DNA from 2 places in the Alkalibaculum bacchi genome. Region 2 is predicted to be linked to the other one. Evidence: predicted binding sites of a transcription regulator. Region 2 holds the regulator's gene; the other holds the start of a gene.
What was found. Region 2 encodes NrdR, which represses ribonucleotide reductase genes. Its sites were predicted from a motif close to CACNANATNTNGTG; they were not measured.
Positions count from the first base shown of each region.

Region 1: DES36_RS07070 (vitamin B12-dependent ribonucleotide reductase) is a predicted target of NrdR. The motif match lies at 1,943-1,956, and genes of this name have one in related genera.

Region 1 covers NZ_QNRX01000007.1:152,628-157,071, forward strand. Annotated here, with positions in the region: gene DES36_RS07070 (vitamin B12-dependent ribonucleotide reductase) at 1-1,924, opposite strand, end outside; gene DES36_RS07075 (DUF1540 domain-containing protein) at 2,116-2,280, opposite strand; gene plsY (glycerol-3-phosphate 1-O-acyltransferase PlsY) at 2,346-2,930, opposite strand; gene DES36_RS07085 (glycosyl hydrolase family 18 protein) at 3,091-4,371, shown strand.
Region 2 covers NZ_QNRX01000013.1:30,640-35,083, forward strand. Annotated here, with positions in the region: gene DES36_RS10150 (sigma-E processing peptidase SpoIIGA) at 1-43, shown strand, start outside; gene sigE (RNA polymerase sporulation sigma factor SigE) at 45-776, shown strand; gene sigG (RNA polymerase sporulation sigma factor SigG) at 1,192-1,977, shown strand; gene nrdR (transcriptional regulator NrdR) at 2,382-2,840, shown strand; gene DES36_RS10170 (NUDIX hydrolase) at 3,131-3,646, shown strand; gene spoIIM (stage II sporulation protein M) at 3,710-4,348, shown strand.

The DNA.
Region 1 (4,444 bases), on a different contig from region 2:
TTAGCACTGGATTAACCATTTCAAGGCTGCCACCACCAATTAATTGTTTAAAAACAATATGGCTGTAGAAAGGTTCAATTGAAGTTGCACCACAATCCATAGCTAGTGAAATGGTACCTGTTGGTGCAATAACACTGACTTGTGCATTGCGGTAACCATAATTTTCACCATTATTCAGGGCGTCTTTCCATGATTGTTTTAATGTATGGCTAATATCGTCTAAATCCATTTTTCTAAGTAGAGAGTGATTGATTTCTATTGGTTTATAATGGAGTTCTTCGTAATCACCTTCTAAAACACCTGCAACCCGACTGTGATTTCTTATAACTCTTAACATGTATTCTTTGTTGATTTCATATTTTTCAAATGCGCCAACTTTTTTAGCTATGAGGGCAGAAACTGCGTAAGAAGTACCTGTCATAATTCCTGATAGAGCTCCTACTAAATTCCTGCTTTCTTCAGAATCATAGGGTAAGCCAAAAGCTAATAGTAGAGATGATGTATTAGCAATGCCTAGACCTGTGGTTCTAAACATATAGGTTTTACGTGCAATGTCTTTTGTAGGAAATTGTCCCCAATGAATGGACGCCTCTAATACAAATTGTATTAGGCCTATTATATGTACAAAGCCCTCTACATCAAATGTTTTTTCTTTGTCCTTATAAAATTTAAAAACATTAATAGATGCTAGATTACAAGAAGTATCATCTAAAAAGGCGTATTCTGAGCAAGGATTCGTAGCATTAATGCGGTTGTACTTAGCTCCTACATTCCCATCTTCTCCAGCTGGGCAAGTATGCCAACTGTTAAACAAATCATCAAATTGCAAGCCAGGATCTGCGCATTCCCAGGCAGCCTTATTGATTAAATCCCAAAGATAACTTACCTTTAAAGTCTTATTAACAGAGGAATCTATTCGTCCTGTAAGCTCAATTTCTGCATCTGGATTTTTAGCCAAGTTAAAGACACTTTCCATAAACTCCTTGTTTAGTCGAACAGAGTTGTTGCTGTTTTGACCCCCTACAGTAGCATAGGCTTCGCCTTCCATAGATGTGTCATAACCCATCTTGCCTAAGTCTCTAACTTTCTTTTCTTCTTTAGCCTTCCAAGTAATAAAACTTTCTATTTCTGGATGATCGATATCGTTAATCACCATTTTTGCAGCTCTTCTAGTAGTTCCACCAGATTTTATTGCCCCTGCATTTCGATCTAAGCCTTGCAAAAAGCTCATCATACCTGATGAATATCCACCATTAGATAATCGCTCATTTAATCCCCTTATAGTAGAAAAGTTCGTTCCTACTCCAGAGCCCCCTTTAAATAATTTTGTCTCGCTAACGTATTGATCCGATATAGAGTGTTCTCCTAAGAGTTTATCTTCCACAGAAAGAATAAAACACGCAGAAGCTTGAGTTCGAGAGTATCTGTCAGGACTTTCCACTACTTTCTTTTCTTTTTCATCATAATAATAAAGCTCGTCTTTTTCACCTTTAATGCCATAACTATTATATAAACCTGTATTAAACCATTGAGGAGAATTGGGTGCCCACATCTGATTTAATAAACCGTAAACTAATTCATCATATAGTATGCTATATTCATTCTCTGTTGAGATTACGCCTTCATTTTTTAATGCATCAACCCAAAAGCAAACTAGCCTATGTGCAACTTCTTTCATACTTCTCTCGTATCCAAACTCGTTACTGACGCCTGTTTTTCTGAAATATTTTGTTGCAATAATATTGCATGCTGTCTGGCTATAGTGTTCCGGGAACTCTAAATTTTTCATATCTGCAATAACTTTACCCGTCTTCCAATTCTTCATTAGTACATCAATCGTCTTCCAGTCAAACAAATCATAAACTGTCAGCGAGCTATTTTGTTCTAATTGTTTCGTAAATATTCTTTTAATTACTGTATCCATATTTGAAACATCTACCTCCTCTATATATTGTACATCGAATACCCATTATACCATATATATGGTATTTCTCCACATAAAAAATTGATTTAGAATAAATATTCTAAATCAATTTTTCTTTGCCTAACCTATTATATACTATAAAGATTTCATAATCAATCTTCTACTCATATAGGTTTTTTCTTTTTTTATATTTACTTAAGTTCGCTTTCAAAGCTATGGCAATCTGTTTCTTGTTGATTTCTTGCCTGAGCTGCATTTTTTGTGACTTGAATTTTATCAAGTGAGCAATAATCTTGGTTTTTAGCATGATATTTACATTCTTCAACTGTACATCCTATACTGTTGTTTATTTTCATCATAGTCACCTCCAATTCTCAATTGTAGTATGACTATTTTCTATGTAAATTATTCAATGCAATCATTACAATTTTAGTTTGTTTTCAGTACCTTTTATAAGCCGCCCAATATTTGCTCTGTGCTTATAGATGGCAATAACAGAGATAATAAATGCAAAAATGAAATTTTGAATCCCCCTTGAAAAGACTAGATTAACCAAAGGAAAAATTGCCATACCACAAATGGATCCAAGAGAAACGTATTTGCTCACTGCTATAATAATAATTCCAATAGCAATACAAATTAACGCTATTATAGGGTCATATACTAAGAACACGCCAATAGAAGTTGCAATGCCTTTTCCTCCTCTAAAACCCATTAGTGCGGGCCAATTATGACCAATGACAACAGCTAATCCACATAAAATCGTCACTACCTGGCTAGAGCCAAACAATCGCCCAATGAGCACAGCTACAACACCTTTTAATACATCTCCCATTAAAACCATAACTGCGTATTTTTTACCTAGTACTCTTAATACATTGGTTGTTCCCGCATTTCCACTGCCGAATTCACGTATGTCTTTTTTAAGTTTTAATTTTGTGAGCAAAAAGGAAAATGAAATATTTCCAATAAGATAACAAATGATTACGATTATAATGTCCTTCATACCATCATCCTTTATTTATTATTCTTGATAATTCAATTATAGCAAAATATACTTTACTATATCTATAAAAACTCAAAATAGCACTCTTTTTATTTTAGTAAACATTAACATAATTTAGCCAATTTGAATATACTGTTAAAAAATAAGGGGAAGTGATTTTTTGCAAATTCATGTTGTTCGACCAGGAGATACTCTATATAAATTATCTCAATCATATAATCTACCAGTAGAAACGATTGCTAGTGATAATGCCATCTCCGACCCTAGTAGATTAGTCGTAGGTCAAGCATTAGTTATAGCAATTACAGGGAGCTATTATTGGGTTTCACCAGGAGATTCTCTCTACATAATTAGCCAGCGTGTAAATGTACCTGTAGATGTCCTCATGCAAGTAAACAATATTCAAAATCCAAATCAACTACCAGTAGGATTGAGATTATACATTCCACCTCGTCCTAGACCTACAAAAGAGGTGGCCGCATATATTGATACCCAAACAACAAGGGAGCGCACTGGTGAAGAAGTTAGGGCTGTAGGGGATCAACTGACTTATTTAAATATTTTTAGTTATGCTGTAGATGCAAATGGCAATTTGACCGCACCAGATGATGAACCTGCCATCATCGCGGCTTATGAACACAATGTAGCTCCTTTAATGGTTCTTACAAATTTTGCAGATGGAACCTTTAGCCAAGATATTGCTACCGCCATTCTCAATAATCCCGCTATTCAAGACACTCTTTTTGCAAATGCGCTCTCTATCATGGAAGAAAAAGGATATAGAGGTATTGATTTTGATTTTGAATACGTGGGCGGTGAAAATCGAGAAGCTTATAATGCCTTTGTTGCAAAAGCAGCTAATTTCTTCCAACCAAATTATTTTGTATCTTCTGCATTAGCGCCAAAATTATCTACAGATCAAGTAGGTACCCTATATGAAGGTCATGATTATGCTGCACATGGTCGAGTTCTAGATTTTGTATTTCTCATGACATATGAATGGGGTTGGTCTGGGGGCCCACCTATGGCTGTTAGCCCTATTAATGAAGTGAGAAGAGTTTTAGAATATGCCATCACCCAAATACCTAGAGATAAAATCATGATGGGCATTCCTCTTTATGGATACGATTGGACACTCCCCTATGTCCCTGGCGGACAATGGGCTAGAGTTGTCAGCCCAGTAAGAGCAGTAGAACTTGCTCTTCAGTATAATGCTAGAATCGAATACGACTACGTTGCTCAAGCTCCTTATTTTAACTATTGGGATGAACAGGGTCGACAACATGTAGTATGGTTTGAAGATGCTCGAAGCATTCAAGCAAAATTCAATCTCGTAAAAAGCTTAGGCATACGCGGATTCTTTTATTGGGCGCTTGGACCTGATTTTCCACAAAACTGGCTACTTGTTGAGGACAATTTTACAGTTGTTAAACAAGTCTAACGAAAGCGCTTTAGCCATCAGCAACCAGCGGACAGCACTCTAAGATTAGAATTTGCGTGTCAAAGATACGATC
Region 2 (4,444 bases):
ACTTATCAATCCTAAATTATTATACATGAGTGGAGGCTTATAAAATGGAGTGGATAATAAGATGGGCAATTAAGCTCAAGTTACGGCTGTCAACGATTGTAAATGTTATTAAGAAGAGAAAAAACTTTGTTCATTACATAGGTGGAAGTGAGGCTCTTCCGCCTCCGTTAAACACTGAGGAAGAAAAATATTATATTAATTTGCTGAGAACAGATAAAGAACAGGCTCGCAATGTACTGATTGAAAGAAATTTAAGGCTAGTGGTCTATATTTCTAGAAAATTTGAAAATACAAATATATCTATTGAAGATTTAATTTCTATTGGGACCATTGGCTTGATTAAAGCTGTAAATACTTTTGACCCTGATAAGAATATTAAATTGGCCACTTATGCATCTAGATGTATTGAAAATGAAATTTTAATGTTCATAAGAAAAAGCAGCAAGATAAAAAATGAAATATCTTTTGACGAACCTTTAAATACTGATTGGGATGGAAATGAACTTCTCCTTTCGGATATTTTGGGGACTGAAGAAGATCTTACAGAAAACAATATAGAAAGAGAAGTAGACTTTCAGCTACTAAACGCAGCTATGGATAATTTGAACAAAAGAGAAAAGACTATCGTAGAATTGCGCTTTGGCCTGTACAATAAAGATTCTAAGACACAAAAAGAAGTTGCAGAAGAAATGAACATCTCTCAATCCTATATATCACGATTAGAAAAGAAAATTCTAAAGAGATTAAAAAAGGAAATACATAAGATGACGCTGTAAGCGTAAAAACAAAGTGGAAGCCTTATGGGCTTCTTTTTTTATGTAATAGGAAACCTACTTTTGACATTGGCTCCTACCCCATCATCCTGAGTGTAAGCCAAGGATCCTGACTCAAAAGGAATACCCTAATGCTAGTGTCTAAAGACTAATTGCTAGCGACTAATACATGGGAGCGGAAAAACCATACTTATATTTCGATTGGTATTCGTTTTCTGCAATTTTTAGTAAAAAAAAATTATAATGTTTTTTTAAGTTTTTTTGTTCCCACTCAAAATGTGAAAGGCTTAAGATTCCTTGATTGTAAGAAATGTTTTATAAATTGATCTAATGTTTCAAAAAAATGTGGATTTTGAAACTGAATATAAACACTTTCTGAGGCAATAATCTTACATAAGTAAATGCATTTTGAGAAAGGATGACACTTATGCTAAAAAAAGTTGAAATCTGTGGTGTAAATACTTCACAGTTGCCAGTTCTAACTAATGGAGAAATGATGGAGTTATTTGGAGAGATTCATAAAGGAGATCAAAATGCAAGAATGAAATTTATACAAGGAAATCTTCGCTTAGTCCTTAGCGTCATAAAGAGATTTAACAATAGAGGAGAAAATTTAGATGATTTATTTCAAGTAGGTTGCGTAGGACTTATAAAGGCAATCGATAATTTTGATTTATCTCACAATGTAAAGTTTTCCACCTATGCTGTTCCAATGATTATTGGAGAGATAAGAAGATACCTTAGAGATAATAATTCTGTGCGAGTGAGTAGATCTTTAAGAGATTTAGCATATAAGGCTTTAAAGGCAAGAGATGAATTAGTGCGAAAGAATACTAAAGAGCCTACTCTGATGGAAATTTCAAAGGAATTAGGGATACCTAGTGAAGAGGTTGTATTTGCTTTAGAAGCCATTCAAGATCCTGTATCCTTATTTGAACCCATATACCATGATAATGGAGATGCAATGTATATAATGGATCAAATCCAGGATGATAAAAATAAAGATGAAAAATGGATTGAAAATATTGCAGTAAAAGAGGCCATTAAGAAACTAAATGAGAGAGAAAAAATGATAATAAAGATGAGGTATTTTGATGGTAAAACCCAAATGGAAGTTGCAGATGAAATTGGTATTTCACAAGCGCAAGTATCCAGAGTAGAAAAAAATGCCTTGTATTCTGTAAGAAAGACCATGACGAATTAATTAGCGGAAAGCTGAAAGTGGAAAGTGGACATTTTTCCGAAAAATGGAATACAAAGTTAAATATGGGCCTCATTGGAGCCTTTGGGGGTGTCATTTTGAGGAGCGTAGCGACGAAGAATCTTTAAGAATTAGCTTATGCAATATTTCTGTTATGTACAGTTAAAGCATAAGTTAAAGTAGTACTTTAATTCATGATATGATATTATAATAAATAAGCGTTTTGTTATAATATGTCCTCATATGTATTTGTATATTGGTAGAAAGTAGAAGGGGATAAAAGCTCGCTTATAGACAAGATGACGCATTCAGAATCGTTCAACTATTGTTCCAAGCCTCTTTTGATGGACAATTTTAATTTACTCTTGTATAATGATTTTAGTAAATTTGAATTGGAGGAAATTGCCTTGAAGTGCCCCTTTTGCAATTACGCGGAAAGTAAAGTTGTGGATTCAAGACCCACAGAAGATGGAACAGTAATACGTAGGAGAAGAGAATGCACAAGCTGTACGAAACGCTTTACCACCTATGAAAAAATTGAAGACATACCTCTTATGGTCATTAAAAAAGGTGGTCAAAGAGAACAATTTAATCGAAGTAAAGTCATGAATGGAATCATAAAAGCTTGCGAAAAAAGGCCTATTTCCATCAAGCAAATTGAAGACATTGTGGATACCATCGAAAAAGAAGTATACCAGAGCCTTGAGAGAGAAGTATCTTCTCATTTTATTGGCGAAAAAATAATGGATCAGCTAAAAAAGACAGATGAAGTAGCTTATGTAAGATTTGCAAGTGTATATAGGCAATTTAAAGACATTAATACCTTTATGGCTGAGTTAAATAAGCTTTTAGAAGATAAAAGATAAAAACTACTAGCAATCAGCCATAAGCGTTCAGCGACCAGTAAAAACCTAGCTACTTTCAGTAGCTGTAATGTTTTAGCATTTTATAGAAAGCACACTTATTTCTGATTTATTTGCTAGTGTTAGGAAATATACTAGTAAAAGGGTTACATTTGAAATTGACAGATAACATTATTTTATCCGTTAATTTTTATGCTACTTCTGGTAGCAAAGGGACCCAAAAGGAATGCAGAAGCACTGATGGCTGGCGGCTGATAGCTGATGGCTAGATGTTAATGATTGGAGGGAAAGGTATGTTTGAAGAAAAGACAATCGAATCAAAGAGTATTTATGAAGGCAAAGTAGTTACTCTTAAGGTCGACAAGGTTCAGGTTCACAATGGAGGGCAATCTTCAAGAGAGATTGTGGTGCATCCTGGTGGTTGTGCTATAGTAGCAGTTAAAGATGACAAGGTTATATTAGTGCGCCAATTTCGAAAGGCTATTGAACAAAATATACTAGAATTACCTGCTGGAAAATTAGATCCGGGTGAAGATCCTTTAGAATGTGCTGTTCGAGAATTACAAGAAGAAACAGGTTATATTGCTCGTAATGTAAAAAGCTTAGGAAGCATCTATCCAACACCAGGGTATAGCAACGAAATCATTCACTTGTTTTATAGCGATGATTTAGAACCAGGAGAAGCTCATCCAGATGAACATGAATCCATTGATATTGAAAAGTACAGTATTGATGAAGTGCTAGACAAAGTCCGTAAGGGCGAAATAAGAGATGGAAAAACAGTAGCAGGGATTTTGATGTCCTTTTGATTGTAGAATTTCATCATAATCTTCTCCAGGAGAGCATATTCTTATCCTAAGGAGGAGATTTTTTTGAACAAGAGAGAGCTCACGCAATTTTTTATGCGAAACAAAAGAATGGTCTTGATTTTATGCATTATATTTGTTTTAGGTATTATAGCTGGAACGCTATGCGTTAAGACCTTAACAGATAATCAGAAAACGGATTTGATTAATTATTTAAGTGATTTTTTTAAAGTTCTAGGTGATAATCAAGATTTAAATAAGACTCAAATGTTTTTACAACTTTTAATAGACAATGCAAAAATATTTGCATTGGTATTTATCTTAGGTTTGTTTTCCATTGGCATATTTCTCACTCCCTCATTACTATTATTTAAGGGATTTATTTTAGGATTTACCATTGGCTTTATTTTAGATGAGCTATACCTTATGGGATTTCTGTTTTCTTTATTTGTCATATTTCCACAAAATATCTTATACATAATAGGTCTTATATACAGTGCTTTGATTAGTACTATGATGTCAAGGCAAATTTACATATCAAAGAAAAGATATAAGATATCTGTTCGTCCTAAGAAAAATCTACAACAAACTATATACTACTTTTCCTCTCTACTAATAGGTTTTGCAATAACCGCATTTGGATGTGCCATTGAAGCTTATATTATACCTGTATTTATGATTTTTTTCTCGAATAAATTATTCTAGGTGGTGGTCAGGTGGTCAGGTGGTCAGCAAAACCATACTCGCCTTCGAGTGAGGTGAGGTAATGACCCTAGCCCTGATGGCTGGAAGCGGAATGCT